2 regions of the Geodermatophilus sp. SYSU D00703 genome follow, and region 2 is predicted to be linked to the other one. Evidence: riboswitches for the same ligand, from Rfam matches in the RefSeq annotation. Region 2 holds a riboswitch; the other holds the start of a gene.
What was found. Region 2 has a riboswitch for S-adenosylmethionine ahead of ACI782_RS22900 (aminotransferase class V-fold PLP-dependent enzyme). Riboswitches for the same ligand answer to the same signal wherever they lie in the genome.
Positions count from the first base shown of each region.

Region 1: it holds a riboswitch for S-adenosylmethionine, as region 2 does, so the genes downstream of both, thrC (threonine synthase) here and ACI782_RS22900 (aminotransferase class V-fold PLP-dependent enzyme) in region 2, are expected to answer to the same signal.

Region 1 covers NZ_JBJGYU010000001.1:166,917-181,615, reverse strand. The annotation lists gene ACI782_RS00925 (glucose-6-phosphate dehydrogenase) at 1-1,131, shown strand, start outside; gene ACI782_RS00920 (fibronectin type III domain-containing protein) at 1,455-3,458, shown strand; gene groL (chaperonin GroEL) at 3,791-5,419, opposite strand; gene ACI782_RS00910 (cold-shock protein) at 5,759-5,959, opposite strand; gene thrC (threonine synthase) at 6,161-7,462, opposite strand; SAM riboswitch class I at 7,475-7,603, opposite strand; gene ACI782_RS00900 (HAD family hydrolase) at 7,664-8,485, shown strand; gene ACI782_RS00895 (ABC transporter permease) at 8,546-9,415, opposite strand; gene ACI782_RS00890 (alpha/beta fold hydrolase) at 9,496-12,393, opposite strand; gene ACI782_RS00885 (LytR C-terminal domain-containing protein) at 12,486-13,601, opposite strand; gene ACI782_RS00880 (DUF3263 domain-containing protein) at 14,267-14,629, opposite strand.
Region 2 covers NZ_JBJGYU010000038.1:28,756-43,454, forward strand. The annotation lists partial or broken gene ACI782_RS22860 (transporter substrate-binding domain-containing protein) at 1-157, shown strand, start outside; gene ACI782_RS22865 (alpha/beta fold hydrolase) at 274-1,191, opposite strand; gene ACI782_RS22870 (NtaA/DmoA family FMN-dependent monooxygenase) at 1,268-2,617, opposite strand; gene ACI782_RS22875 (LLM class flavin-dependent oxidoreductase) at 2,614-3,831, opposite strand; gene ACI782_RS22880 (DUF1684 domain-containing protein) at 3,828-4,655, opposite strand; gene ACI782_RS22885 (beta-class carbonic anhydrase) at 4,652-5,146, opposite strand; gene ACI782_RS22890 (sulfotransferase) at 5,175-6,149, opposite strand; gene ACI782_RS22895 (hypothetical protein) at 6,218-7,138, shown strand; gene ACI782_RS22900 (aminotransferase class V-fold PLP-dependent enzyme) at 7,144-8,523, opposite strand; SAM riboswitch class IV at 8,557-8,670, opposite strand; gene ACI782_RS22905 (NAD(P)H-dependent oxidoreductase) at 8,947-9,453, shown strand; gene ACI782_RS22910 (cysteine dioxygenase) at 9,574-10,101, shown strand; gene ACI782_RS22915 (class III extradiol dioxygenase subunit beta) at 10,260-11,117, opposite strand; gene ligA (protocatechuate 4,5-dioxygenase subunit alpha) at 11,110-11,475, opposite strand; gene ACI782_RS22925 (hypothetical protein) at 11,465-11,650, opposite strand; gene ACI782_RS22930 (muconolactone Delta-isomerase family protein) at 11,647-11,925, opposite strand; gene ACI782_RS22935 (alpha/beta hydrolase) at 11,950-12,654, opposite strand; gene ACI782_RS22940 (Rieske 2Fe-2S domain-containing protein) at 12,667-13,782, opposite strand; gene ACI782_RS22945 (hypothetical protein) at 13,896-14,087, opposite strand; gene ACI782_RS22950 (response regulator transcription factor) at 14,257-14,699, opposite strand, start outside.

The sequences.
Region 1 (14,699 bases), on a different contig from region 2:
GACCCCGGCAGCCTGCTCGACGTGCTCGCGGAGGCCCGCGACGAGCTGGGCGGCGACCCGCAGGTGGTCCACTACCTCGCCGTCCCGCCGTCGGCGTTCGAGAAGCTGACCCGGGGCCTGGACGAGCACGGGCTGGCCGAGGGTGCGCGGGTGGTCTACGAGAAGCCCTACGGCACCTCGCCGGACACCTTCCGCGAGCTCGACGAGCTGGTGCACTCCGTCCTGGACGAGGACCAGGTGTTCCGGATCGACCACTTCCTGGGGAAGGAAGGCACCCAGGACCTGCACGTGATGCGGTTCGCCAACGGGCTGTTCGAGCAGCTGTGGCACCGCGAGCACGTCGTCCAGGTGCAGATCGACGTCCCGGAGGACCTCGGCGTCGCCCAGCGCGCCGAGTTCTACGACGCCACGGGCGCGGCGCTGGACATGCTGGTCACCCACCTGTTCCAGCTCGCCGCCGAGGTGGCGATGGAGCCGCCGGTCAGCTTCGCCCCCGCCGATCTGCTGGACGCGCGGGAGGCCGTGCTCGCCGCCTTCCGCCCGCTGGACCCCGAGGACGTCGTGCTCGGGCAGTTCGACGGCTACACCGACATCGAGGGCGTGGCCGACGACTCCCGGACCGACACCTTCGTCGCGGCCCGGCTGTGGGTGGACACCGACCGCTGGCACGGCGTCCCGTTCGTCCTGCGCACCGGCAAGCGGATGGCGGCCAGCGAGCAGCGCGTGAGCCTGCTGCTCCGCAAGCCGGAGGGGCCGGTCCACGGCGTCCCCGGGCACGGCAACGTGGTCTCGCTGTCGCTCTCCGGGTCCGGCGCCGTGGACCTGACGCTGGTCGCCAAGGAGCCGGGCCCGGACCTCTCACTGGCCCGTGCGACGGCGACCCTGGAGCTCTCCGACGTCCCCGGCGGGACGCCGCTGCCGCCGTACGTCTCCTTGCTGCACGACGTCCTGACCGGGGACCGCTCCCTGTTCACCAGCAGCAGCGGGCTGGCCAGCGCATGGCGGGCGTTCGCCCCGCTGCAGGAGCACCCGCCGCAGGTGCACCGGTACGCACCGGGGTCGTGGGGACCGGACGAAGCCGCGGCCCTGGCTGCGCCGTGCGGGTGGCTGCTCGGCCCGACCGGACACTGACCCGCCTCCCCGCAGGTCAGGGCGGCCCCGGGCGCGCGGGAGCCGGACGGTCCACGGGGTCGTACGACATCGGTCTCCCCCGGCTTTGGGGTGAGGCGTCCCCCCTCGCGACGGGTCCCTGCGCACACGCCTCTCAGGCGACCGTCTCCGCAACCCTCCGGTGTCCGGGGGGAGCCATGACGGCTCGACTGCGGAGAGAGACCATGACCAGGAGACGACCGACGCACCACGGCGGTCACGGGGGCGGGACTGCAACTGCGGCTCCCTCGCACTCGCGACTGCCCCAGCACAGCAAGCGAGCCCGCCTGGCCGCGGCCGGCCTGGTGGCCGCCACGGCCACCGGCGGGGTCATCGGGTTCGCCACCAGCGCCTCGGCCGGCACCCCGCCGACCGGGCCGGGCAACATCGAGGTGTTCCCCTCGCGCGACATGGTCGCCATCGAGGGCTACACCGCCCAGGCCGGGCAGACCGCCACCCTGACGGTCACCCGTGGCGGCCAGACCGTCGGCACCGCGACGGGCGAGGTGGACGCGACCGGCTTCATGGAGTGGAACCACGAGGCGACCCCGAACGGCGACGGCACGTTCGCGGGCTGCTTCACCGACGTCACCCCGGACATCCAGCCCGGTGACGACGTGTCCGTCTCGTTCAGTGCCTCGCCCCTCGTCGACGGCATGAAGGTCAGCTCGGCGGAGGTCACCGGGGTGACCGCCAGCACGCCGGCCGAGGGGAACGTCAACACCGTCACGATCACCGGCACCTACGGTGCGGACGTCGACCTGAACCGGTTCGCCGTCGAGGTGGTCAACCCGGCGATGCGGGACGCCCCGAGCGCCATCGGCGAGCGGGCGATCGGCTGGAGCCCGAACGAGCCGCCGGAGGCCGTGCAGGGCTACACCGTCGAGGGCACCGCGGCCAACGGCGAGTTCTCGGTGACCTTCGGCGGCCTGTCGCCGTCCGACCAGCAGCTGGTCTTCGACGGCGAGAAGGTGGCGCTGGCCTGGATGGCCGACCGGACCGGCGTCGAGCAGCAGCTCGGCCTGACGCTGGCGGAGTACGGGCTGGTCGGCGGCGGGGCACCCGGCTGCGCGCCGGGACCGGACGGCGCACGGCCCCCCGCGGGCGAGTTCTCCGTGGTGTGGAACAACCAGAGCCAGGCCACGGTCACCTGGGCGGCGGCCGCACCCGTCGCCGGCGGCGCCGCCGTCACCGGCTACAGCGTCGAGGCCGTCAACCAGACGGCCGACGCGTCCGGCGCCCAGCAGCTGCAGGGCGCCCGGGTCGGCGCGAACGCCACCCAGGTCGTGCTGGACGGCCTGGACGCCGGCTCGCTGTACGACATCGAGGTCCGCTCGATGGTCGCCGGCGAGATCGGCGCTCCGTTCGCCCTCGCGGGCACCGCGGAGCCCACGCCGCCCGAGGGCACCGCGCTGGAGCTGACCACGACGCCGGCCTTCAACGGGGACACTGCGGTCATCGCGGAGGACCGGCAGCTGACCCTGGCGGCCAACGCCGGGACGATCTACTACACGCTGGACGGCAGCGCGGTCACCACGCAGCCGAACGGCAACGTCCCGTCGCCGACCGCGAAGATCTACACGGAGCCGCTCCCGATCACGGCCGCCGACACGCGGGTCAACGTCGCGGTCATCGACGCGGCGGGTGGCGTGGCGCACGCCACGGGCGTGGTGTCGCCCAGGCCGGCCGCGGCTGCGGTCGCGCCCACCGGGCTGGCGGTGCTCGGCATCAACGGGGCCGGACCCGACGCGGCCAACCCGCAGGGGACGGTCAACATCGGCTGGACCGCCGTGCCCGACGCCACCGAGTACCGGGTGCGGGTCTACGACCGGGACGACGCCGCGGGCACCAACACCCTGGTCGCCTCGCGGGACGTGCTCGTGACCACGACCAACGCCCAGGTCACCGGCCTGCCCAAGAGCGCCACCGGACACCGCTGGGTGTTACGGGTGCAGGCCAAGACGCCGGCCGCGACCACCTTCGGGCCGCTGTCCACGGGTGTCAACGCCGTCGTCCCGGGTGACTCCATCGGTGTCGTGTCGGCCCAGTGGCGGGCCGGTGACGAGCTGCAGATCCGCGGCAGCGGCACCAACCCGGGCGCGACCATCACGGCCCACCGCGTGAACGCGGTCGGCGGCCCCGGGGTTGCCCTCGGGTACCCGCAGGCCACGGTCGGGGCCCTCGAGGCGCCGGGCAACACCGGGCCCTGGGAGATCGTCGTCGACCCCGCGCCGGCGGCCAACCCAGGGGACATCATCCTCAGGTCCAGCGAGGGATCCTGGGTCAAGGTCACCGTCGAGACCCGGTGACGCCGTGAGGCGCCACGACTGAACACACCCGAGGGCCCGTCACCATCCCGGTGGCGGGCCCTCGGCCTGTCCGTGTGCCGGGGTGCACGCCCGGGGGCGCGGGTGGCCGGTGCCCGTCGCCGGCCCCGCCGGGGGCCGGACCGGTCCTCCGGGTCGACCTGGTCCCCGAGCCGGAGACGGTCGAGAGCCCCGGGCACCCCCGACGTCGTCGGCGACACCGCCGCTCGGGGTGAGCCCGGGGACGGGCCCGCCCGGGAACGCCGACAGGGGCGGCCCCGCGCGATGCGGGACCGCCCCTGCCGGGCAGTGCTGGTGTTACGAGGGGGCGGGACTCAGAAGTCCATGCCGCCCATGCCGCCGTCGCCGCCGGGCATGGCCGGGGCGGCCTTCTCCGGCTTGTCGGCGATGACGGCCTCGGTGGTGAGGAAGAGCGCCGCGATGGAGGCGGCGTTCTGCAGCGCCGAGCGGGTCACCTTGGCGGGGTCGATGATCCCGTTGGCGACGAGGTCCACGTACTCGCCGGTGGCGGCGTTGAGGCCGAACCCGGTGTCCGAGTTGCGCACCTTCTCCGCGACGACGCCACCCTCGAGGCCGGCGTTGACGGCGATCTGCTTCAGCGGCGCCTCGAGCGCGACGCGCACGATGTTGGCACCAGTGGCCTCGTCACCGTCGAGCTCGAGCTTGTCGAACGCGACGGCGGTGGCCTGCGCCAGGGCGACGCCACCACCGGCGACGATGCCCTCCTCGACGGCGGCCTTGGCGTTGCGCACCGCGTCCTCGATGCGGTGCTTGCGCTCCTTGAGCTCGACCTCGGTCGCGGCGCCGGCCTTGATGACGGCGACGCCACCGGCCAGCTTGGCCAGGCGCTCCTGCAGCTTCTCGCGGTCGTAGTCGGAGTCCGACTTCTCGATCTCGGCGCGGATCTGGTTCACCCGGCCGGCGATCTGGTCGCTGTCACCGGCGCCCTCGACGATCGTCGTCTCGTCCTTGGTGACGACGACCTTGCGGGCGCGGCCGAGCAGCTCGACGCCGGCGGACTCCAGCTTGAGGCCGACCTCCTCGCTGATGACCTGGCCACCGGTGAGGATGGCGATGTCGGTCAGCATGGCCTTGCGGCGGTCACCGAAGCCGGGGGCCTTCACCGCGAGGGACTTGAAGGTGCCGCGGATCTTGTTGACCACCAGGGTCGCCAGGGCCTCGCCCTCCACGTCCTCGGCGATGATCGCCAGCGGCTTGCCCGACTGCATGACCTTCTCCAGCAGCGGGAGCAGGTCCTTGACCGAGCTGATCTTGCTGTTGACGACGAGCACGTACGGGTCGTCGAGGACGGCCTCCATGCGCTCGGCGTCGGTGACGAAGTACGGCGAGATGTAGCCCTTGTCGAAGCGCATGCCCTCGGTGAGCTCGAGCTCCAGGCCGAAGGTGTTGCTCTCCTCGACGGTGATGACGCCTTCCTTGCCGACCTTGTCCATCGCCTCGGCGATGAGCTCACCGATGGCCGGGTCAGCAGCGGAGATCGACGCGGTGGCGGCGATCTGCTCCTTGGTCTCGACGTCCTTGGCGGTCGAGAGGAGGTACTCGGTGACCGACTCGACGGCCTTCTCGATGCCCTTCTTCAGGGCCATCGGGTTCGCGCCGGCGGCGACGTTGCGCAGACCCTCGCGGACGAGCGCCTGGGCGAGCACGGTGGCGGTGGTGGTCCCGTCACCGGCGACGTCGTCGGTCTTCTTCGCGACCTCCTTGACGAGCTCGGCGCCGATCTTCTCCCACGGGTCCTCGAGCTCGATCTCCTTGGCGATGCTCACACCATCGTTGGTGATGGTGGGGGCGCCCCACTTCTTCTCGAGGACGACGTTGCGGCCCTTCGGACCGAGGGTCACCTTGACGGCGTCGGCGAGGGTGTTCATGCCCCGCTCGAGGCCGCGGCGCGCCTCTTCCTCGAAGGCGATCATCTTGGCCATGTGGTGATGTCCTCCATGCATGGATCGCTGCACGGCCGGGTTCGGCGCCCGCGACGGACGACACCAGCGGTTCGCGGGCACTCCGTCGGCCCGCCCACCAGTGCCTCACCGTTCCGACCTGATTGGCACTCGGCACTGTCGAGTGCCAATCGAGAGTCTGGCACTCGACCCTGCCGAGTGCAAGAACGGGGTGTGACCGGCGACTGTTCCCGCCCGGGTGCAGCGCGCGCCCTCCCCGGCGGGGCGCACCGAGCCCCCGCCGACCCGGCTCGTCATCGCCTCACACAGCACCGAGGCCCGGCCCCGTGAGGGACCGGGCCTCGGTGAGGACGTGCCGGTTCAGGCAGTGCGGACGGCGTCCGCCTGCGGGCCCTTCTCGCCCTGGACGACCTCGAAGGTGACCCGCTGGCCCTCGTCGAGGCTCTTGTAGCCGTCCATCTGGATGGCCGAGTAGTGGACGAAGACGTCCTGGCCGCCGTCGACGGCGATGAAGCCGAAGCCCTTCTCGGCGTTGAACCACTTCACGGTGCCCTGTGCCACGTGTGCTCCCACGTTCGTGCGTTGCGGCGACCCCCGCCTACCAGGGGGCCGGGTCTAGCTCTTCCGCCCGTCGAACACGAACGTGGAACTGGAACCGCGGGAGAAGGTACAGCACAAAAGCCGTGGTGAGAGCAACCTCACGCACGCGCCACACCGGATGGGGGACAACTCCCCCATCCGGACGAGCCCGACACTACCGGCCTACTCGATGAGCCCCGCAGCCCGCACCGAGGACAGCGACGGGTCCACCACGTGGGTGGGCCCGACGACCGGCTCCAGCGGGTCGAGCGTCTTGAGCCCCTCGCCGGTGTTGAGGACGACGGTCTCCTTGGCCGGGTCGAGCCGGCCCTCCTCGACCAACCGGCGCAGCACCGCCACGGTCACGCCGCCGGCGGTCTCGGCGAACACGCCGGTGGTGCGGGCGAGGTCGCGGATGCCCTGCACGATCTGGTCGTCACCCACCCGGCCGACCGAGCCGCCGGTGCGCCGGATGGCGTCGAGCGCGTAGGGCCCGTCGGCGGGGTTGCCGATGTTGAGCGACTTGGCGATGCCCGTGGGCTTCACCGGCTTGACGACGTCCCAGCCGTTGTCGAAGGCGGTGGCGATCGGGTCGCAGCCGGCCGACTGGGCACCGAAGATCGTCCACTCGGTGGCCTCGACGATGCCGGCGGCGGCGAGCTCGCGGAAGGCCTTGTCCACCTTGGTCAGCAGCGAGCCGGACGCCATCGGGACGACGACCTGGGCCGGGATCCGCCAGCCGAGCTGCTCGGCGATCTCGTAGCCCATCGTCTTGGAGCCCTCGGCGTAGTAGGGCCGCACGTTCTGGTTGACGAACGCGGTGTCCTCGAACTCGTCGGTCTCGGCGAGCTCGCTGGTCAGCCGGTTGACGTCGTCGTAGGAGCCCTGGACGGCGACGAGCGTCTGCCCGTACACCGCCGACTGCACGACCTTGCCCGGCTCCAGGTCGGCCGGGATGAAGACGAACGACGGCAGGCCGACCCGGGCCGCGTGCGCGGCGACGGAATTGGCCAGGTTGCCCGTGGAGGCGGCGGCGATCTTCTTGTAGCCCAGGCCCTTGGCGGCGGTCGCGGCGAGACTGACGACGCGGTCCTTGAACGAGTGGGTGGGGTTGGCCGAGTCGTCCTTGACCCACAGCCCGCCCGTGATGCCCAGCTCGGCGGCCAGCCGGTCGGCGCGGACCAGCGGCGTCAGGCCCGGGTCCAGGGAGACGCGCTCGGCCGGGTCCTGCCCCACCGGCAGCAGCGCGACGTACCGCCAGATGTTCTGCGGGCCGGCCTCGATCTGCTCACGGGTGACGGCCTTGAGCAGGTCGGGGTCGTAGTCGACCTCGAGCGGGCCGAAGCACTCCGCGCAGGCGTGCTCGGCGATGAGGCCGAACGTGGCGCCGCAGTTGCGGCAGACGAGCCCGCGAGCCGGGCAGGGCGGGATCGGCCCGCCAGCGCCGGAGTCGGCCTGCTGGGAACCGGGAGCGGTCAGGGTCATGCGACGACTACCTCCTCATCTTCCCCGCGGCGGGCCGTCGAGCCGCGCGGGACGGAATTGGCACCTCTCGCTGCGCGGGTGCGCAGGCGGCGGTTGCCGGGGCTTCGTCGGGCCGTGTCCCTCTGCCCCTCTGGATGAGTGGAACGCCTGCGACTGTACCCACGTGCTCTGCGTCGCCGCGGACCCGGTCAGGATGGCGGCGTGGCAGCGCGCATCGTCTACACCGACCTCGACGGCACGATGGTCGGTCCCCGAGGGTCCTTCTGGCACACCGCGAGCCGCGATCTGACCGCCGCCCCGGCCACCGCGCTGCTGGATCTGCACCGCTCCGGCGTGGCGCTGGTCCTCGTCAGCGGCCGGACCTTCGAGCAGGTGGTGGAGGCGGCGCGGATCTTCGCGGCGGACGGCGCGATCGCCGAGCTGGGCTCGGTCGTGAGCTGGGACGCCGGCCGCGGGGTGCACCGGCTGGACGGGGAGCTGCCGGCGGAGCACGCCGGCCGGACGCCGATGGACGTGATGGCCGAACTCGGCGTCGTCGAGGACCTGATGGCCCGCCACCCCGGCCGGCTGGAGTGGCACGCGCCCTGGCACGCCACCCACGAGGCCGACGCGCTGCTGCGAGGGCTGGTCGACCCGATGGCCGTCGACGCCGACCTCGCCCAGCGCGGGCTGGGCTGGCTCACGCTCAAGGACAACGGCGCCATCCCCACGACGTCCCGCATGACGCTGGACCCGGAGGCGCTGCCGCCGCGGGTCTACCACCTCATGCCGCGCGGGATCTCCAAGGGCGCGGCGATCGCCTGGGACCTCGAGCGCCGCGGCCTGACGCCCGACGACGCCGTGGCCATCGGCGACAGCGTGAGCGACCTGGAGATGGCGCCCGCCGTCGGCCGGCTCTGGGTGACCGCCAACGGGGCCACGGTCGACGGCATGGCCGACCGGCTGGCCGACGTCCCCAACGCGGTCGTCACCGAGGCGCCGATGGGCGAGGGCTGGGCCCAGGCCGTCCGCGCCAGCCTCTAGGCCCCCTCCCGGGCACCGCCCCGAGCGTGCGAGGGTGACGAGGACGGGGCCCTCCAACCACTACGAGGTGACGTCGCGGCGGGAGAAGTGGCGGAAGGCCAGCGCGGTGAAGACCGCCGCGTAGACCAGTGACTGGACGACGCCGCGGAACAGGTCCCCGGAGTCGATCGGGGTCTGCAGCAGGTCGGTCCAGGCGAACTCCTCGGCCGTCGGGAACCAGTCCCGGATCGACCCGAGCTGCTCGACCTGGTCGAGGATGGCGAAGACGAACATGGTGAACACCGCACCACCGACGGCGGCCAGCGGCGCGTCGGTGATGGTGGAGAACCAGAACGCCAGGGTGCCGACGACCAGCAGGTGGACGGCGAGGTAGCCGACCATCCCGGCGAGCCGCAGCAGCCCCTCCCCCTGCGGCAGGGACACCCCGATCGGCGTCTGGATCGGCTCGAAGCCGAAGGCGATGCCGCCGGCGACGATCCCGGTGAGGACCAGCGCCAGCAGTGCGCCGACCGACAGCACGAGGGCTGCGTACCACTTCTGCCGGAGCAGCCGCATCCGCGGCACGGGGGTGGCCAGCGTGTAGCGCAGCGAGCCCCACTGCGCCTCGGCCGCCACGGTGTCGCCGAAGAACAGCGCGTAGACGACGACGAGGAAGAAGCTCGTCGTCGCGAACAGCACGAACAGGGTGAAGTTGAGCCCGCTCGAGGTCGCGACGTCGACCAGGTTGAGCCGGCCGTTCTCCGCCGCCTCCTCGCTCGCCCCCAGCTGCAGCGCGGCGATGAGGACCAGCGGCAGCGCCACCATGAGCGCGAAGACGCCGATGGTCCGCCGCCGCTTGAACTGCCGGCGCAGCTCGACCGACAGCCGCAGCGTGCGCTCGGGCCGGTACCCGGCGACCGCCCCGGTCGGCTGGACGTGCGCTGTGTCCATGGCTCGACTCCGGCCTCGATCCGCTCCTCGGTCGCTGGCGCTCCCCGCGATGCTCCCTCGGCCGTCGTGCTCGACGGTGCTCACGACTCCCCCACCAGTGCCAGGAACGCGTCCTCCAGCCGGCGGCGCGGGGTGAACGCGTCCACCTCGATCCCCGCCTCGACCAGCGCCTGGAGCGCCCGGGCACGGGTCGTGCCGTCGAGCTCGGCCACCAGCCCCTCGTCGGTGCGCTCCACCGACACGCCGGGCAGCGCCTCCAGGACGGCCACCGCCCGGCCGGTCTCGGCGTCGTCGGCCAGGCCGACCTGCACGGCGCCGCCGGTCCCGACGATCTCCTCCACCGTGCCCTGGGCGATCTTCTCCCCCTTGGCCATCACGACGACGTGGCTGCAGGTCTGCTCGATCTCACTGAGCAGGTGGCTGGAGACGATCACCGTGCGCCCGGTGGCGGCGTAGGAGCGCAGCACCTCGCGCATGGCGTGGATCTGGGGCGGGTCCAGCCCGTTGGTCGGCTCGTCGAGGACCAGCAGGTCGGGCAGGCCGAGCATCGCCTGGGCGATCGCGACCCGCTGCCGCATCCCCTGGCTGTACCGGCGGACCGGGCGGTCGATGGCCGCGCCGAGGCCGGCGACCTCGATCGCCTCGTCCATGTGCGCGTCCTCGGCCGGGCGGCCGGTGGCGGCCCAGTACAGCCGCAGGTTGTCGCGGCCGGACAGGTGCGGCTGCAGCCCGGTGCCCTCGACGAAGGACCCCAGCCGGGAGAGGACCGGGGCGCCGGGGCGGACCTCGTGGCCGAACACGGTGATGCGTCCGTCCGCCGGCCGGATCAGGCCCATGAGCATCCGCAGCGACGTCGTCTTGCCGGCGCCGTTGGGGCCGAGCAGGCCGAGGACCTGGCCCCGGCGCACCTCGAAGGAGAGGTCCCGGACGGCGACGAAGCCGTCCTTGTAGGCCTTGGTGACGCCGGTGAACCGCAGCGGGACGTCCTCGCCGTCGGGCTCCACCGCCGACACCCTGCGGCGGCGACGGCGGCCCCACAGGGCGGCGGTCGCCCAGCCGGCCAGGCCGAGGGCGGCGAGCACGCCGAGCAGGACCCACCACCGGGCGGTGGTGCCGGCGACCTCGGTGCGGCCGACGACCTCGGGGACGGCGAGCGCGGAACCGTCCCCGCCGGCGAGGGCCACCGAGTACACCGCCGACTCCGCCGGCAGCGCGAAGGCCTGGTCGGTCGAGGAGACGACGACCCGCATGGTGTGGCCGGCCTCGAAGCGGTGCACGATCCCCGGCAGGGTCACCGGGACCTCGGTCGCCGCGGTGGGGTCGGCCGAGAGGCCGGTAAGCGCCAGGGGTGCCACCTGGCCGGCGGGCAGGGTCATCGAGCCGTCGGGCGCGACGTCGTAGAGCTTGGCGAACAGCGTGGCGGACCCGCTGGGCGAGGCGACCGCGAGGTCGACGGTGGACGCGCCGACCACCTCCACGGCGTTCTCGAGCGGTGCGCTGTCGAAGGCGGCGAACTGGCCGGGGATCTCGAGCGTGCCGCCGGCCAGTGCCGCCGACAGCGCGCCGACCCCGGGGACGACGGTGATCGCCGCCGGCGTGCCGCCGGCCGGGGTGACGACCGGCTGCACCGACCCGCTGACCGGGATCGACGCCCGGGTCGCCGGCTCGCCGCCGTCCAGGCCGGGGTAGGCCGGCGCGACGACGGTCTGGTTGCCGCCCTGCACGCTGCCGACGCCGGCGCCGACGCCGCTGGGCACCGGGAACTCGAAGCCGGTGCCCGGGTCCTCGCCGCGAGCGGGGTCGCCGGGGTCGCGCAGGTACCAGTCGAACCAGCCGGCCACCTGCTCGCGCAGCCGCTCGGTGGTCCGCTCCGACGCCTGGCTGTCGTGGCCGCCGGTGAACCAGACGACCTTCACCGGAGTGCCGTTCGCGGCGATGCCGCGGGCGTTGGCGTCGGCCTGGCCGAGGCCGAACAGGGAGTCCTGGGTGCCCTGGACCAGCAGGGTGGGCGCCGTGACGCGGTCCAGCACGGTGGCCGGGCTGCTGCGGTCGAGCACCGCGGCGACCTCCGGCGTCAGCGTGCCGGAGGCGGCGGCGGTCTGGTACGCGGCGCAGATGTCGGTCCGGAACCGGCCGCAGGTGAGGAACTGCTGCACCGCCCGCGGGTCGACCGACGCCGGGTCGATCGGGGGCAGCCGGCCGTCGGTCCCGCCCGCCGGGGTGACGCCGTCCCCGCCGTCCCCGTCCTCGCCCGCCCCGCCGAGTGCATCGAGCAGACCCCCCGCGGGCGTCGCGCCGACGCCGAAGAACAGCCCCGACCACAGCCGCTCGTAGACCCCGCCCTCGCCCTGTGGGGTGGCCGCGACGGTGTCCGCACCGGGCCTGCCGACCTGCGAGGGGAACAGCGCCGCGGTCAGCGAGTTCCAGGTGATCTGCGGGGCGATGGCGTCGACCCGGTCGTCGTACCCGGCGGCCAGCAGCGACAGCGCCCCGCCGTAGGAGCCGCCGGCGACGCCGACGCGCGGGTCGCCCGCACCGTCGAGCAGGACGTCGTCCCGCTCGGCGAGCCGGTCGAGCAGCGTGGAGAGGTCGGCGACCTCGAACCGGGGGTCGTTCAGCCCGATCTGCCCCGTGCTGCGGCCGAACCCGCGCGCCGAGTACGTGAGGACGACGTAGCCCCGCTCGGCGAGGTCGCGGGCGTCGTCGGCGACGGAGTCCTTGCTGCCCCCGAACCCGTGGGCCAGGACGACGGCCGGCGCCGGGTCCTCGGCCGTGGCCGACCCGGGCACGAACAGCGTGGTGTCCAGCTCGACGGCGTCGGCACCGGAGCCGGAGGGGACCGTCGCCTCCTCGGTGGCGACGTCCTCGGCCGCGGCGGCCGGTGCGGCCGGGGCGGCGAGCACGAGGACGCCCGAGACCAGCGGGGTGAGCAGGGCGGCGAGCGTCGCGCGGGCGCCGGGGCGCGGGCGGGGACGCACGGGCCCGCGAACGGGACGCACGGAGCGGCCAACGGACGACCGTGCCGCGGTGTTCCGGGACGACGGCGGGTCGGTGGGGGCGCGCCCCGCGGTCAGGGCCGCCACTCGCCGGTCGTGACCACGACGAGCCCCGGATCGGCCACGTCCGGCACCTCGAAGAAGCGCACCGCCGGGCCGGTGATCTCGGGGAACTGCTCCATCATCTGGAGCGCGGCCTGCTGCTGCTCCTCGTCGTCCTCGGTGACGTAGACGGTCGTGACGGCGACGTCCCCGCCCTGGTACTGGCCGACGCCCTGCGACTGCCAGCCCTCCTCCTCCAGGGCGGCGGCGACCTCGGCGGCCAGGCCGGTGACCCCGGTGGCGTTGAGCACGGTGACCGGGACCCGCACCGGTGTGCTGGGCGCCTCCTCCGCCGGCGGGAGCGGGTCGATCTCCAGCGGCGGCAGGGCCGAGCTGGGTGCGGCGACGGCCGTGGACGTGGGGGCGGCCGTGGTGTCCTGCGACGTCGACGCCTCCTGCGCGTCGGACCCGGCGAAGGAGTAGACGCCGAGCACGACCAGCGCGACCACCGCGACGGCGAGCAGCCCGGTCGCGGCCCGGCTCACGGGCGAGGGACGCCGGCCCGCGTCGTCGTCCTCGAGGTAGGGGACGGGCGAGACGCCGTTGCGGCGGGCCTCCTTGCGCCGCTCGACCTCGGCGGCCTGGCGCTCGGCGCGGAACGCGGCGCGGCCGCCGACCACGCCGGTCGAGGGTCCGGTCACCGGGCCGCGCACGGGCTCAGGGGCGTCCTCGTCCCGGTCGAGGTCGTCCTCGAGGTCGTCCTCGACGGGGCCGTCCTCGAAGTCCTCGTCGAGGTCGGCGACCCGGCCGTGGGCGGGGGCGCGGTCGGGGATCGCCTCGGTGGCCGGCGCGGGGGTGCGGCTCCCGGCGTCCCGGGCCGGGTTGCGGTCCGGGATGGCCTCGGTCGCCGGCGGCGGGGCGTCCTTGCTCCGGGAGGGGCTGGTCCAATCGCGGTAACCCGGTGCGGCGTCGCCGTGGCCCGCGGCGGGAGCGGGTTCCCGGGCGGGGTCGGCGGCCGGCGCCGCGTCCGCGGGGTGGCCGGTCGGCGCGGAGAGAGCGGTGGCGGACCAGCGGTCGCGGCCGGTGTCCCGGTCCGGCCAGCCGGCCGGCGCGGCGGGCTCGCCGGTCCCGTGGTCGGGGGTGGGCACGGCCTGGAACGGGGCGACCGTCGTCCGGGGCGCTGCCGGCGTCGCGGGCGTCGCAGGTGCTGCGGCGGGCGGCACGGGGAGGCGCAGCCGGGTCTCCGGAGCCGGCTCCGACGGGCGGGACCGGGCGGGCGGCGCGGGTCGCGCGGGCGGCGCGGCTTGGGCAGGCGCGGTGGGTCGCGCGGACGCGGTGGGTCGCGCCGTTCCCGCAGCGGGCGGAGCGGGCGGTGCGGACGCGGACCGGGCCGGACCGGCGGCCGGAGCCCGCCGCGGCATCCCGGCTGCCGGAGCCGGGCGCGCCGGGCCGGCCGGCGGAGTGGACGTCGGCGCACCGCTCGCGGGGGTGGTCCGGGGCGGCGTGGGCGCGGCGGCGCGCGGCGCGGCCGGGCCCACCGGACGGGCGGAGCCGGGCGCCCCGGCCCGCGGGCCGGTCGACGGCAGCGGACGGGGCGACGCGGGACGGCGGCGCCCCGGGTCGTCCCCCGCGTCGAGGAGCCCGTCCCGACGACGGTCGGCGCGGCTGCGGCCGGGGGTCGTCGGGTGGTCGCTCAGGTCCTCGTCGGCCGGGCGTCCCGGCACGTCGGTCCGGCGACGACCGTGCGGGACCGGGGTCCCCCGGTCCGGTACGTCACTGCCTGACGCGGCGTGCCTGCCCACAGTGACCAAATCTAAACCGATTCGCCTCCGTTGCCCAGGATCTGAGACGAGCGACGCGAACCGCGTGCGGCCCGCAGCCGGCGCAGCCTCCGGACCAGCAGCGGATCGGCCTCCAGGGCGGCCGGGCGGTCGAGGAGGGCGTTCAGCACCTGGTAGTAGCGGGTCGGCGCGAGCCCGAAGCGCTCGCGGATCGCCGTCTCCTTGGCGCCCGGCCGCCGCCACCACTGCCGCTCGAAGGTGAGCATCTCGTGCTCGCGGCGGGTGAGGGTGCCGACCGGGGAAGCGGCGTCGGACGGGGCGGTCGTGTCGGGCGCGGGTGGCGGGAGTACCTCGCCCCCCGGCGGGGAGACCGCGGGAGCAGGTTCGGCAGACATCGACGGTCCTTCTCTACGTGGTGATGCCTCCGACGGTAGTCCGGACCACCGACATCTCCAGCCCCGCCGG
Region 2 (14,699 bases):
GTTCAGCAACGTCGGCGTCAACAACGAGCGGCTGCAGCTGTTCGACTTCGCCGCCTACCGCGAGGGCGTCATGGCGTTCACCGCGAAGCCCGGCAGCGGGCTGTCGATCGCCGGTGCCGAGGACATCGCCGGCCTCACCGTGGCCGTCGGGTCCGGCACCAACCAGACGCGCAGACCCTGGAGCGGTGGGGTCTGTCGGACGAGGCCGTCGACGAGCCGGTGGTCAACCCGGCGGTGGGCTCCTGACCTCGGGCCGGTGCCGGCCGGACGGCATCAGTCGCCCGGCCGGCACCGGTCCAGGAACCGCAGGATCGCGTCGTTGACGAATTCCGGCTGGTCCTCGTGCAGGAGGTGCGAGGCGCCCGGGACCGTCAACTGCTCGGCCCGGGGCAGCAGGGTCCCCAGCCACCGGCTCAGTGCCCGCACGACGCGGGGGCTCCGGGCGCCGGTCAGCAGCAGGGCAGGCACGTGGACACCCCGGACGGCGGACTCGGGCAGCGGCGGGAAGCCGGCCCGCAGGGCGGCCGCCAGCGTGCTCGCGTTGTCCCGCATCTGCTGCTGCCGGTCGGCCGTCAGCCTGCCGAACGCCTCCCGGCCCAGCACGCCGCGCGCGAAGACCTGCCAGGCGCGCTCGGCATCCCCCCGCCGGTGGGCCCAGGCCATCGGCGCGAAGGTGCGCAGGCCGAACGCCAGGACCGCGAGCGTGGCGCCCGGGTGCCGGAACAGGCTGCGCGCGAGCACCCGGGGGTGCGGGCGGGAGCCGGGGCCGAGCACCAGGGGCAGCAGCGGTGGTTCCTCGAGGACCAGGCTGCGGACGGCGTCCGGGTGGTGGATCGCGGTGAGCAGGCAGATGAACGCCCCCCACGAGTTGCCGACCAGGTGGGCCGGCGCCGCGTCGAGCTCGCGGAGGAGGGCGACCAGGTCGTCGACGTGGGTGGGCATCGGGTCGGCGGCGCCCGACGGGACGTCGGCGTTGGGCCGGGCGAACCGGCGGCTGTAGGCGATCACCCGGTACCGCGCGGCGACCGGTCCCAGCTGCCGTGACCAGGACCGCAGGTCACTGATCCCGCCGTGCACGAGGACGACCGGCTCGCCCTGCCCCAGCTCCCGACAGGCCAGCGGCACCCCGTTGACCGCCACGCGCCCGACCCCGGGGAAGCCCGGGCCGTCGCCCGCTCCGGTGGTCGCCATCGCGCGCCCCCTCGTCCGGTCGCGCGGGACACCCTCCTCGATCACACGCGCAGCCGCAACGACCGCGGCAGCATCCTCAGCGGGGGCGCGGGGGCACCGGCGGCAGGCCGAGGTGGTCGCGCAGCGTCGTCCCCGCGTAGTCGGTCCGGAAGACCCCGCGCTCCTGCAGCAGCGGCACCACGCGGTCGACGAACGGGTCCAGCCCGCCGGGGGTGATGTGCGGGACGAGGATGTACCCGTCCGCGGCGTCGGACTGCACCAGGTCGTCGATGGTCGCGGCGACCGTCGACGGGCTGCCGATGAACGACTGGCGGCTCTGCACCTCGATCATCAGCTCCCGGATCGAGTAGCCCTTCTCCGCGGCCAGCTCCCGCCACTGCCGCGCGGTGGCCAGCGGGTCGCGGTACGCGCGCACCTGCGCCCGGCCCTTGGCCACGTGGTCCTCCCCCACCAGCGGGTCGACGTCCGGCAGCGGCCCGTCGGGGTCGTGGTCGGACAGGTCGCGGTTCCACACCTGCTCGAGGAACCGGATCGCCGTCTGCCCGGACACCTGCTGCCGTCGTACCTCGTGCGCCAGCTCCGCGGCCTCGGCGTCGGTGTCCCCGATGACGAAGGTGGCCGCCGGCAGGATGAGCAGGGAGTCGTGGGTGCGGCCGTACCTGGCGAGCCGGCCCTTGACGTCGGCGTAGAACGCCTGGCCCGCCTCCTTCGTGCTGTGCCGGCTGAAGATGGCGTCCGCACTCGACGCGGCGAACTCCCGGCCCTCCTTGGAGTCGCCGGCCTGGAAGACGACCGGCCGGGCCTGGGGGCTCCGCGGGACGTCGAAGCGCCCGGCGATGTCGAAGTGCGCGTCCCGGTGGGCGAACCGGCCGGCCTGCGGGTCACCCAGGAAGACCCCGCGCTCCTTGTCCGCGACCACCTCGTCGCCCCGCCAGGTGTCGACCAGCTCCAGCACCGTCTGCAGGAACGTGCGGGCCCGCTCGTAGCGCTGGTCCTGCGGCAGGAACCCGCCGCGCCGGAAGTTCTCGCCGGTGAAGGCGTCCCAGGAGGTGACCAGGTTCCAGGCGGCCCGGCCGCCGGAGAGGTGGTCGAGGGTGGCGAACTGGCGGGCCACCTCGTAGGGCTCGTTGAACGTCGAGTTGATCGTCCCGGTGAGCCCCAGCCGGTCGGTCACCGCGGCCAGGGCGGCCAGCACGGTGAAGGTGTCCGGCCGGCCGACGACGTCGAGGTCGTAGATGAGGCCGTTCTGCTCGCGCAGCCGCAGGCCCTCGGCCAGGAACAGGAAGTCGAACCTCCCCCGCTCGGCGGCCTGCGCGAACCGGACGAACGACGAGAACTCGATGTGGCTGCCGGCGGCCGGGTCGCTCCATACGGTGGTGTTGTTGACCCCCGGGAAGTGCGCCGCCAGGTGGATCTGCTTGATCATCGCTGGTCTCCTCGGACCGGGGCGTAGCGGTTGGCGGGGCGGGGCAGGCCCAGCAGGCCGCGCAGCGTGGTCGCCTCGTAGGTGGTGCGGAACAGGCCGCGCCGCTGCAGCTCCGGCACCAGGCCCCCGGTGACCTGGACCAGGTCGTGCGGCAGCGTCGCCGGCCGCAGCCGGAAGCCGGTCAGCCCGGCGTCCGACCACTCGGTCAGCAGGTCGGCCAGCTCGGCCGGTGTCCCGGCGAACACCCGCGCGTCGCAGACGTACTCGCTGCCCGCGGTGTCGTCCAGCCGCCGCCGGCGGGCGGCCGCCGCCTCCGCCGTCGCGTCGAGGAACACCACGAGGTCGCCGAACACGTGCACGGTCTCCTCGGCCCGGCCGGCCGCGACCTGCGCCGCGCGGATCTCGCCGACGATCGCCGCGGCGTCCACGGCGTCCCCCGGGGTCACGTACCCGACGTCGGCGCTGCCGGCCACGAGCTCGTACGGGATCGTCTGGTGGGCCAGTGCGGAGACGACCGGCTGGCCCTGCGGCGGCCGCGGGGTGATCGACGGCCCCTTCACCGAGAACCAGCGGCCGGTGAAGTCGATGTAGTGCAGCTTCTCCCGGTCGACGAAGCGGCCGGTGGCGGCGTCCCGGATCTCGGCGTCGTCCTCCCAGCTGTCCCACAGCCGGCGGACCACCTCGACCCAGTCGGCGGCCTCGTCGAACAGGTCCCGCAGCGCCGCCTGGACTGCGGGGTCGTGCCGGTCGGAGCTGCGCAGCTCCGGCAGGGTGCGCCGGCCGAAGTGCGCGGCCTCGGCCCGGCTCGAGGAGACGCGCACCCGGACCCCGGCCCGGCCGCCGCTCACGAAGTCCAGGGTGGCGATCGCCTTGGACAGGTGGAACGGCTCGGTGTGCGTGACGACGGCCGTCGGCACCAGCCCGATGCCCTCGGTGACCGGCGCGACCCGCGCGGCGACCTGCACGGCGTCGAGCGGGCCGCGGACCTGGTCGGTCCGCTCGTCGGGTCCCTCGCGGTCGGCGGACTGCAGCGAGAGGGCGTCCTCGAAGGTGACCAGGTCCAGCAGCCCACGCTGGGCCTCCTGCACGAGGTCGACCCAGTAGCCGGCCGTGAACAGCTCGGCCGGGCGCGCGTCCGGCTCGCGCCAGGCCGCCGGGTGCCAGCCGGCGCCGTCCAGGGCCACGGCCAGGTGGAGGCGGGCGGGCACGCTCATGCCCGGCGCTCGAGCGGGATCTGCTCGCCGGCCTCGACCGCCACGGGCAGCCGGTTCTCCGGAGGGGGCAGCGGGCAGGTCGCGAAGTCGGTGTAGGCGCAGGGCAGGTTGACCGCCCGGTTGAAGTCGAGGACGACGCGCCCGTCGGCGTCCGGCACGCCCAGCGCGAGCGACCGGTTGGCGGCGTAGGTCGTTGCGCCGGAGGTCGAGGCGGTGAACAGGACGACCAGGCTGCCGGGGTCCTTGCCGTTGAACGCGGTCAGCGACAGCGACCGTCCGGCCAGCGCGAACTCGACCACGCCGGGGGCGTCGTACACGTGCTCGAGGCCCGCCACGGCCGCCCCGACGGTGGTGGGCCGTGGCGCGGCGAACGGCACGAACCGGCCGGAGGCGACCCAGCGGGGGTCCGGCGGGAACGCCGGCGTCCCGGCGTACCGGGTGCGCAGGGGGTGGTCGGGGTGCCGCGGCCGGACGACGTCGTGCCCGCCCCGGCGGGCGACCTCCACGACCAGGTCGCCGGAGGTGGCGAGCACCCCGCCGCGCTCGGGGACGTGGCCGAAGACGTGCTCCCCGGTCACCGGCATGCCGTCGACCGACAGCTCCTCGCCGTCGTCGAGGCTCACCACGACGCCGCGCGGGCCGGTCGACCACGCACCGGGCACTCCGGGGAACCGCTGCGGGTCGCCGGTCAGCCAGTGCAGCCCGGTGACGGCGAGGAACCCGTGCGGATCGGCGCGGACGGCCTCGTGCCGGCGGTGCCAGTCGGCCCAGTCGCGGGCGAAGTCGTCGGTGCCGGGGACGGCGGGGGTGGAGACGGTGGTCATGGTCGGTGCACCTCGGAGAGCTGCCCGGTGGCCACGTCGAAGACGAAGCCGCGGACGCTGTCCTGTCCCGGGATGAACGGGCTGTCGAGGACCCGCTGCCGCTGGGCCCGGACGTCCTCCTCCAGCTCGGGGAACGCCTCGGAGTGCCAGTGCGGCCGGGTGCCCACCTCCTGCTCGATCGACGCGCGGAAGTCCTCGTCGGTGGAGGTCAGCATCCCGCACTCGGTGTGGTGGACGGGCACGATCTCCCGCGTGCCGAGCAGCCGCTGGCTGAACGCCAGCGAGCGGATCTCGTCGTCGGTGACGACGCCGCCGGCGTTGCGGATGACGTGCGCCTCCCCCTCGGCCAGGCCCAGGGCGCGGTGGACGTCGAGCCGGGCGTCCATGCAGGCGACGACGGCGACGTGCTTGGCGGGCGGCAGCGGCAGCGGACCGGCGAAGGTCTCGGCGTAGCGGGCGTCGTTGGCGACGAGGTCGTCGGTGACGGTCATGGGGGTTCCTCTCCTGGGTCAGGTCAGGTCAGGTCTGGGCCGAGCCGGCGGAGCGGGACCGGAAGTCGCCGCGGCCGGTGTCGCCCTTCCAGTCGGCGAAGGACTCGCCGGTGAGCTCCTCGAGCAGGGCGATGTCGTCGAGCAGCGGGGCGAGCACCTCGCGGCGGACCTCGACCGGCATCGCCGGCCGCGGGGCCCGCCCGGCGTGCAGCGCCGCGACGAGCGGGCGGCTGGCCTGGCGCCACACCTGCGGCGGCGCGTAGGCGCCCAGTGCCGCCCCGGCGCGCACGACCCGCGACAGCGCGCGGTACCGCGGGGTGTCGGCCACGTGGGGCTTGACGTTCTCCGGGGCCACCGTGTGCGCGACGCCGGGCTCGACACCGAGGAAGGTGCTGACCCGGTCCAGCGTCTCCCGCGGGGTGTCGACCAGCTGCCGGTAGCGCAGCAGGAACACCTGCTCGCGGGGCACGCAGCGGTACAGGTCGCGCAGCTGCTCGCCGTAGCGGCCCAGGCCGCGGTAGTGCCAGAACGGCGCGAAGCCCTCGGCGATCCGCTGCTGCTCGGCCCGGACGGCGGCGAGGAAGTCGGCCACCGGCTCCAGCCCGTCGGCCCGCAGGTGCACCCAGTTGGACCAGGCGCGGTCCACCGGGTCGCGGACGACCACCACCACCTTGACGTCGGGCACGTCGGCGGCCAGGCGTTGCTGCGCGCCGCGGTCGTAGAGGTAGAACGGCGTGCTCTCGCCGCGGACGGCGTCCTCCGGGGCGGCGGCGAACAGCGCGAGGTACTGCTCCCGCCGCCAGATCCACTCCTGCGCACTGTGCGCGTCGCCGGGACCGCGCTGCCCGCTGCGCGGCGGGGGCCGGCCGTCGGTCAGGTAGTACTTGGGCTCCTTGACCGGGGAGAGGTACAACCCCGGGTGCGTGGCCAGCGCGGCGTGCAGGGCCGTCGTCCCCGCCTTGGGCGCGCCGGCGATGACGAACTGCGGCAGTCGGCCGCTCATGCGGACCCCTTCCTGGATCGGTGTGCACACTGGGCGCCGTCCCCGTCGCCCGAGACCGGAGCCGCCGCGTGCCCGAGAATCCCGCCCGCCACCCCGACCCGCACCGGTTCTGGGCCGACGCCGAGGTGGTGCTGCCCCCCGAGGACCCGCGCCCGGGCTCGTGGGCCGGCGGGCCGTCGGCGCAGCTGGTCGACGGGACGTGGTGGCTGGCCTACCGGCTGCGGCGGCCGCTCGGCGAGGGCCGCGGCTTCGCCAACGTCGTCGCCCGCTCGGACGACGGCGTGCGGTTCACCCCGGTCGTGGGGATCGGCAAGGACGCGTTCGGCGCCGAGTCGCTCGAGCGCCCGGCGCTGGTGCACACCCCCGAGGGCCGCTGGCGGCTCTACGTCAGCTGCGCGACGCCCGGCAGCAAGCACTGGCGGGTCGACCTGCTGGAGGCCGACACCGTCGAGGGCCTGGGGACGGCGACCCCGCGCACGGTGCTCCCGGGCAGCGACGCCGAGGCGGTCAAGGACCCGGTGGTCCGGCACGACGGGCGGCGGTGGCACCTGTGGGCCAGCGTGCACCCGCTCGACGACCCGGACGCCACCGACCGGATGACCACCGAGCACGCCACCAGCGACGACGGCGTCACCTGGACCTGGCGCGGCACCGCGCTGGCCGGCACCCCCGGCACCTGGGACGCCCGCGGGGTGCGGTTCGCCGCCGTTCTCCTCGACGGCGCCGGGTCCTGGGCGCTCTACGACGGCCGGGGGACGGCGGAGGAGAACTGGGAGGAGCGCACCGGCCTCGCGGTGGCCGACGGCTGGGGGGACGGCGGCGGCCGCTTCACCGCCGCCCCCGGCGGCCCGCTGCTGCAGAGCCCGCACCCGCCGGGCGGTCTGCGCTACGTCGACATGGTGGTCGTGCCGGGCGGCGTCCGCTGGTTCTACGAGGCGACGCGGGCCGACGGCGCCCACGAGTTGCGCACGGTGCTGCTCCCGGGCTGACACGGTCAGCGCCCCGCCGGGCCGCAGCCGGCGCCGCGCGCGACCGCCCGCAGGTCGGCGCCGGCCGGCCCGGGCAGCGGCCGCGGGTCGTCGGCCGGCTGCCAGCGACCGTCCCGCACGACGTACCCGGTCCCCGGCCCGTCGGCGAGGAACGCCGCCAGGCCGTCGAGCAGCCGGTCGACGTCGGCGGCGGTGGTGGCCACGCCGACGCTGGCCCGCAGCGCCCCGTCGCCTGCGCCGAGCCGTGCGAGCAGCGGGTGCGCGCAGAACCGGCCGTCCCGGACGCCGACGCCGTGCTCGGCCGAGAGGACGGCGGCCACCAGCCCCGGGTCGGCGCCCTCGACGGTGAAGCCCACGACGCCGGTGGGGGCGACCGAGTCCGGCCAGACCCGCAGCCGCCGGACGCCGGGGAGCGCGTCCAGGCCGGCCTCCAGCCGGGCCCGCAGCGCCTGCTCGTGGCGCTCGAGGGCCTGCTCCGGCAGCGCGGCCAGGGCCTCGCACGCGGCCGCCAGGGCCACCGCGCCGAGCACGTTCGGCGAGCCGCCCTCGTGCCGGTGCGGCGCCGCGGCCCAGGTCGTCTCCGTCACGGTCACCGCGTGAACCGCCCCGCCGCCGGCGAGGTGGGCCGGCGCGACGTCCAGCCAGTCACGGCGGCCGACCAGGGCCCCGGTGCCGTACGGGGCGTAGAGCTTGTGCCCGGAGAACGCGACGAAGTCGGCACCGGTGGCGGCCAGGGAGAACCGGCGGTGCGGCACCAGCTGGGCGCCGTCGACGGCCACACGGGCGCCGGCGGCGTGCGCCAGCGCGACGACGTCGGCCAGCGGCAGCGCCTCCCCCGTGACGTTGGAGGCGCCGGTGACCGCGACCAGGGCGTACCGCCGGGCGGCGAGCTCGGCGCCCAGCGCCCGCAGCGTCGCCGGGACCGTCGGCCCGGTGGGCAGCACGGTCGTCGTCGCGCGGCGCTGCCACGGCAGCAGGTCGGCGTGGTGCTCGCAGTCGAGCACCAGCACCAGCTCTCCCGGTGGCACGCACCCTGCGAGGAGGTTGAGCGCGTCGGTGGTGTTCCGCGTCAGCACGCACACGTCGTCGGAGCGGGCGCCGACGAAGACGGCGACGGTGTCCCGCGCCGACTCGTAGAGCGCCGTCGACACCTGCGACAGGTAGCCCGCACCCCGGTGGACGCTCGCGTACAGCGGCAGCGCCTCGGCCACCCGGTCGGCCACCGCGACCAGCGCCGGCGTGCTCGCCGCGGTGTCGAGGTCGGCGTAGCGCGCGCGGCCGGACGGCACGAGCGGCACCTCGGTGCCCGCGCCGACGACCGGCAGCAACGGCCGCTCCGGGGCGACGGGCAGGACGACGGGACGGGACAGGACGGCGCCGGTCAACGCAGGCTCCTCGGTTTCGGGGACCCACTGGCGGGTCCGCGCTTGCGGGGGCCGGTCGGCACCCGCCTGGTCGTCACCCGGGGCACCCCATCGCGGAGGAAGGGTTGCCGGCCAGCGAGCCGGGGCTTGTCGCTGGCACTCATGACCTGCCGGGGAGCGTGGCACGACCCCCGGTATCCCGTCAAACCCGATCGAGATGGTAGAGATACACCCGTGTCCGCCCTCGCCGCCTCGACCGCCGCCGCGCCGCGGCTGGTCCGGCGGGTGCACGTGGACCTCGGCCGCGTCTGGTCCGCCCGCTGTCGCTGACGCCGCCCCGCGTCCCTCTTCCCGGCCGCCCGTCCCGCGCGGCCACCCCTCTCCTGCGAGGACCCCCGTGCCGATCCAGCTCCCGGGCACCGCCGCCGACGACGGACCCGCCCGATGACCACCGTCGCCGTCGTCGGCAACCCCAAGCCGCACTCCCGGACCCGCGCCGCGGCCGAGCTGGTCGTCGAGCGGCTGACCGGCGCCCCGGCCGACCGGGTCGTCGACGTCGTCGATCTCGGCGCCGGGCTGCTCGGCTGGGGCGACCCCGCCGTCGAGGAGGCCGTCGCCGCGGTGCGGGCGGCCGAGGTCGCCGTCGTCGCCAGCCCCACCTACAAGGCCACCTACACCGGCCTGCTCGAGCTGTTCCTCGACCAGATCGGCACCGGCGACCTCGCCGGGGTCGTGGCGGTCCCGCTCATGCTGGGCGGCGGGCCGGCGCACGCGCTGGCTCCCGAGCTGTTGCTCAAGCCGGTGCTGGTCGAGCTCGGCGCCACCGCGCCCACTCGCGGGCTGTACCTGCTCGACAGGACGTGGGACGACCCCGCGCCGCTGGACGTCTGGCTGGCCGCCGCGCGGCCGCAGGTCGCGGCCGCCCGCCCCATCCGGCGGGGCCCGGCGTGACGCCGTCCCGGACGCGGCTCACCCGGCGCGCCGCCGTGGACCTGCTGCGGGTGGCCAGCGCGCGATGTCGCCGTCACTGACGACCGCGCCACTCCCCCTCAGCCCGCGAAGGACCCCGTCATGACCCGTTCCCTGCTGTCCCCTGCCCTGCCCATCGACCCGACCGTCCGCCGCACCGGCGCGGCCGCGCTGGCCGCCGCCCTCGCCGCGGTCGAGCACCGCTGGTCCCCGCTGGTGGAGTTCCGCGCCGAGCACCGCTGGACCCACCTGCTCGACCCCGGGCTGGCCGCCGACGCCCTCGACCTCGACCTGCACGCCGACCTCGCCGGGGCCCAGGTGTGGCTGCTGTCCTGGCTGCCCGGCCAGGGCACCGACCTGCACGACCACGGCGGCTCCTCCGGGGCCTTCGCCGTCGTCCGCGGCACGCTGTCGGAGGAGGTCGGGGCGCTGCCGGAGGCCCGGCAGCTCGCTGCCGGGCGGGTGCGCCCGTTCGGTCCGCACCACGTGCACCGGGTGACCAATGCCGCCCACGAACCGGCGGTCAGCGTGCACGTCTACAGCCCGCGGCTGACCGTCATGAACACCTACCGGGTGGACCGGGGCGGGCTGGTCCGCACCGGCAGCGAGCGGGCCGGCGTCGACTGGTGACCGCCCCCTGAGACGACGGAACGGGCCGTGCCGCCCCGGAGCAGGGGTGGCACGGCCCGTTCCTCGCACGGCCCCGTCCAGGGGCCCACCATGGGACGGCGGCCCCCCTGCAGGGCCCGCCGCGAGCCTGCGAGCGGTGGGGGGCAGGGGGGCCTCTGTCAGGCGGGCTGGGGCACCCGGTTGTCGAACAGCGCGATCGCGGCGGCGGTGTTGGACGCCGGCACGAAGTAGTGCGAGTGCACCTTCGTGACCTGCTCGTTCATCGCGCCGCGCATGATCAGCCACATGATCATCTCGATGCCCTCGGAACCGGCCTCGCGGATGTAGTCCTCGCGGGAGAGCTGCGTCAGCTTCGCCGGGTCCTTCTCGATGGCCTCGAGGAACATGTGGTCGAACTCGGGGTTGATGTACCCGGCCCGCGCCCCCGCCAACTGGTGGGACATCCCCCCGGTGCCCAGGATCGCCACCTTGACGTCCTCGGGGTAGCTGCGGATGGCCCGCCCGAGGGCCTGGCCCAGGGCGTAGCACCGAGCCGCGGTGGGCTGCGGGTACTGGATGACGTTGACCAGCAGCGGGATCACCGGGCACGGCCAGGCCTCGCCCGGGTCCGGCGTCCAGACAGACAGGGGCACGGTGAACCCGTGGTCGACGTCGAGCTCCTGGAAGACGGTGAGGTCGAAGCCGTCGTCCACCAGGCTCTCGAGCAGGTGCAGCGACAGCTCCGGGTGCCCGACGACGTCGGGCACCGGGCGCTTGCCGAAGCCCTCGTCGGCCACCTCGTACCGCTCGGCGGTGCCGATGCCGAACGTCGGGACGATGTCGAGGTCGATGCCGTTGGCGTGGTCGTTGTAGACGACGATCGCCACGTCGGGCCGGTGCTCCTTGAGCCACTCCCGCGCCGGGGCGTAGCCGTCGAACAGGCCCTTCCAGTTGGGGTCCTCGGTCTTGCCGCGGTCCATCGCCGCCCCGATGGAGGGGACGTGCGAGGTCGCCAGACCCCAGATCACCTCAGCCACGCCGTCCTCCTGCCCGCATCGCCGCCACGAACTCCTCCTCGGTCATGCCGCTGAAGACACCACCGAGGTACTGCATCGACCGGCCGTCCATCATCGCCAGCTTGTAGACGTAGAAGATGCTGCCGCCCAGGTCGATCATCGCCTGCCAGTTCCGGTCGAGGACGGCCTGCTTCTGCTCCGGGGTCAGCTTGAACTCGTCGCAGTAGGCGGCCTCGTCGGTCAGGAACCGCTCCCGCGCCTCCGCCGAGCGCAGGCTCATGAACAGCTTGTTCATGCGGAAGCCGCGCCGGCTGGTCTGCCCGTCGAAGACCGGCGTCCCCGGCAGGTCGAACCTGCCGGCCGGGGTGTCAGTGCTCATCGGTGCCCTTCCGTTCCTCGCCCGTGAGGTGCTCGTGGTCGTCGAGCCACTCCCACAGCTGGCGTGGGTGCGCGCTGTGACGGGTGCGGCCGCACCAGCAGGTCCCGAGCATCTCACCGTCGAACTGGCGGAACGTGATCCGCAGCTGCTGCCCGGCGGGCGTGGAGGTGGTCATGCCCGCTCCTGCGGGTGCTGGGCCAGCGGCTCGACGTGGACGTCGAGCCACGGGGACATGGGCAGGGACACCAGGGCGTCGTGCAGGGCCGCGGCGTCGGGGGCCTCGTACAGGCCGATGGTGGCGTTGCGCCCGGGCACCCGCCACAGCCGCTTGAGCACGCCCGCGGCCCGCAGCTCCATGGCGCGCGCCCGCTCGGCGGTCCGCAGCTCCTCCCGCCGCTCGGCCGGGGTCTCGGCGGGCAGGCGGTTCTCGGAGCGGACGAGGAACTCCACGGTGGTCTCCTGTCGGATCGGGGGTCAGCGGGCGAGCTGGAGCAGGACGTCGGACAGCGCCTTGGGGGCGGTGACCATCGCCTCGTGACCGGTGTCGAGCTCGTGCACCGGCCAGCCGCGCTCGCGCGCCCGCTCGGCCTGGGCCTGGAAGACCCGCATCCAGGTCACGCACTCGACGAACGCGGCCGGCACCGCGTCGACGGCGCCGGTGAGGTCGAGCCGGTCCAGGTAGGTCTTCCACGGGTGCGGCGTGAGCTTCGGCGTCAGCCAGTCGACGTCGGCCTGCTCAGTGACGCCGAGGACCGACAGCTTGCGCACCGGCACCAGCCAGCCGAAGCCCTGCTCGGCCGCCGACTCGGCCCAGTGGTGCTCCACCTGCTCGGGCAGCAGGTCCCGCGCGGCCTCGCCGTCGGAGCCGACGAAGGCGTCGAGGTAGACCCGCCGGGCGATCGCGTCGGGCCGCCGGTCGGCGACCGCGGTGACGACCTGCCCGGCGTAGCTGTGTCCCACCAGGACGACGTCGCGCAGGCCGAAGGTGTCGATCAGCCGGACGACGTCCTCCACGTGGGTGTCCAGGCCCACCAGCGGGGACAGCAGGTGTGCGCGCTCGGACAGCCCGGTCAGCGTGGGGGCGTGCACCTCGTGGCCGGCGGCGCGCAGCAGCGGGGCCACGCGGTCCCAGCACCAGCCGCCGTGCCAGGCCCCGTGGACGAGGACGAAGGTCGCCACGGTCTCAGCCTCTCAGGCCTGGCCGGCCGGCTGCGCCGCGGCGGGCTGCGCGGCGGCGGGCTGGGCGGCGGCCGGGCGCACGGGGCGCGCCGGGCGGGCCGGGGCCTCGCCGCGGGCGGCCGCCTCGGCCTTGGCCATCTTCTCCAGCAGGCGGCGGCCGCGGATGCCGGCGACGTCGGAGCGGATCGAGGACTCGATCATCCCCGGGTCGGTGGCGACCATCTTCTCCTGGATCTCCAGGGCGTCGACGTCCTCCTTCATGACCGCCAGCTGCTGCTTGAGCTGGAACTCCGACAGCTCCTGGTCGTCGATCTTGTAGTCGCGACCCAGGGCGAAGAAGTCGTGCGTGGTGGTCTCGGTCTCCGGCGTCATGCCGTAGATGACCTTCATGTGGAAGCCCTCGGGCTCCTCGGTGCCGGTCGGGGCGATCCGGATGTTGAGGATGAAGATGCCCGGCGCGTAGAAGTCGCCGTCCTGCCAGCGGTCGATGTTCGTGGTCACGCCCATCGAGGACTGGTAGAAGGGCGGGGCCTCGATGTCGATCATGTGCCGGACGAAGGACACCTTGTTGCCCTCGCCGATCACGTCGATCGGGGTGGCGGCGACCGCGGCGTTGCCGATCGACGTCGGGTGCAGGAACGTCTCGTGGGTCAGGTCGAGCAGGTTCTCCACGAGCAGCACCTGGCGGCCCTTCAGCCCGACCGAGCCCTGCACGTGGGTCCAGTTCGGGTCCTCGAGCCACGAGACGTCCGGGATGTCGTCCGGGTCCGCCTCGTCCGCGTCACCCGGCCAGATCCAGACGATGCCGTAGCGCTCGACGACCGGGAAGCGGTGCACCGTGGCGCCCTTGGGCATGTCCGGCTGCTCGGCGACGCCGACGCACTGGCCCGAGCCGTCGATCTTGTAGCCGTGGTAGTTGCAGGTGATGACGTCGTCGTCCAGCCGGCCCAGCGACAGCGGGTAGCGGCGGTGCGGGCAGCGGTCCTCGATCGCGTTGGCGCTGCCGTCCGACAGCCGGTAGAAGCACACCGGCCGGCCGCAGATCCACCGCTGCATGAGCGTGCGGCCGACCTCGTCGGACCAGGCGCCGATGTACCAGCCGTTCATGACGATGGGGTTGGCTGCCACGGGTACTCCTCGGTGGGTGTCTCGGTTCGGTTCCCGGCCTGGCCGGCCGGGTGGGGAGGGTCAGAGCTCGAGCACGAGGCGCGGCCCACGACAACGCGACACACAGATCATCATCACGTCGCCCGCCGCGCGCTCGTCGTCGTCCGCTGGAGGACCACCTCGACCGCGGTGTCCGTGCCGTCGGCGACGACCGGGGCGGCGGTGGACCGCTCGACGTGCAGCGCGCCGGGGCCCGCGACGACCACCTCGGCGGTCCGGTCCGACGACGTCCGGGTGGGTGCGCTCCGCTCGAGGACGGACGTCACGAGATCGGCCTCCAACGACTCCGGCGGGCTCGGCGCAGCCGGGTGACCACGCTCACGTCCACCGTATGGAGCGACCGACCTGCGCGGATCGGCGCTGCGTCGGCACCGGAACGGCCGGGACGGCCCGCCCCGACTACGTCATCCGTCGTAGGCGCCGGCGGGCCCGGGCTCAGGCCGGCGGTGCGATGAGCCCCTCGCGGATGGCCAGCAGCGCCGCCTGGGTGCGGCTGGACAGCTGCAGCTTGCTCAGCACGTTGCTGACGTGGGTGCGGGCGGTGCGCTCGCTGATCACCAGCCGGTCGGCGATGTCGCGGTTGGAGTGGCCCTGCGCCACGAGGGCGAGGATCTCCCGCTCGCGGGCGGTGAGCGAGGTCAGGCCGGCCTGCGGCGCGGCCATCCGGCGGGCCAGCTGGCGGGCGACGGCGGCGTCCAGGTGCACCTCGCCGGCGGCGGCGGCGGTGATCGCGGTGGCCACCTCGGCGGGGTCGGCGTCCTTGAGCACGTAGCCGGCGGCGCCCGCGGCCAGGGCGGCGTGCACCCGCTCGACCTCCCCGAAGCTGGTGAGCACGACCACCTTCACCTGCGGGTGCGCCCCCACGATCGCGGCGGTCG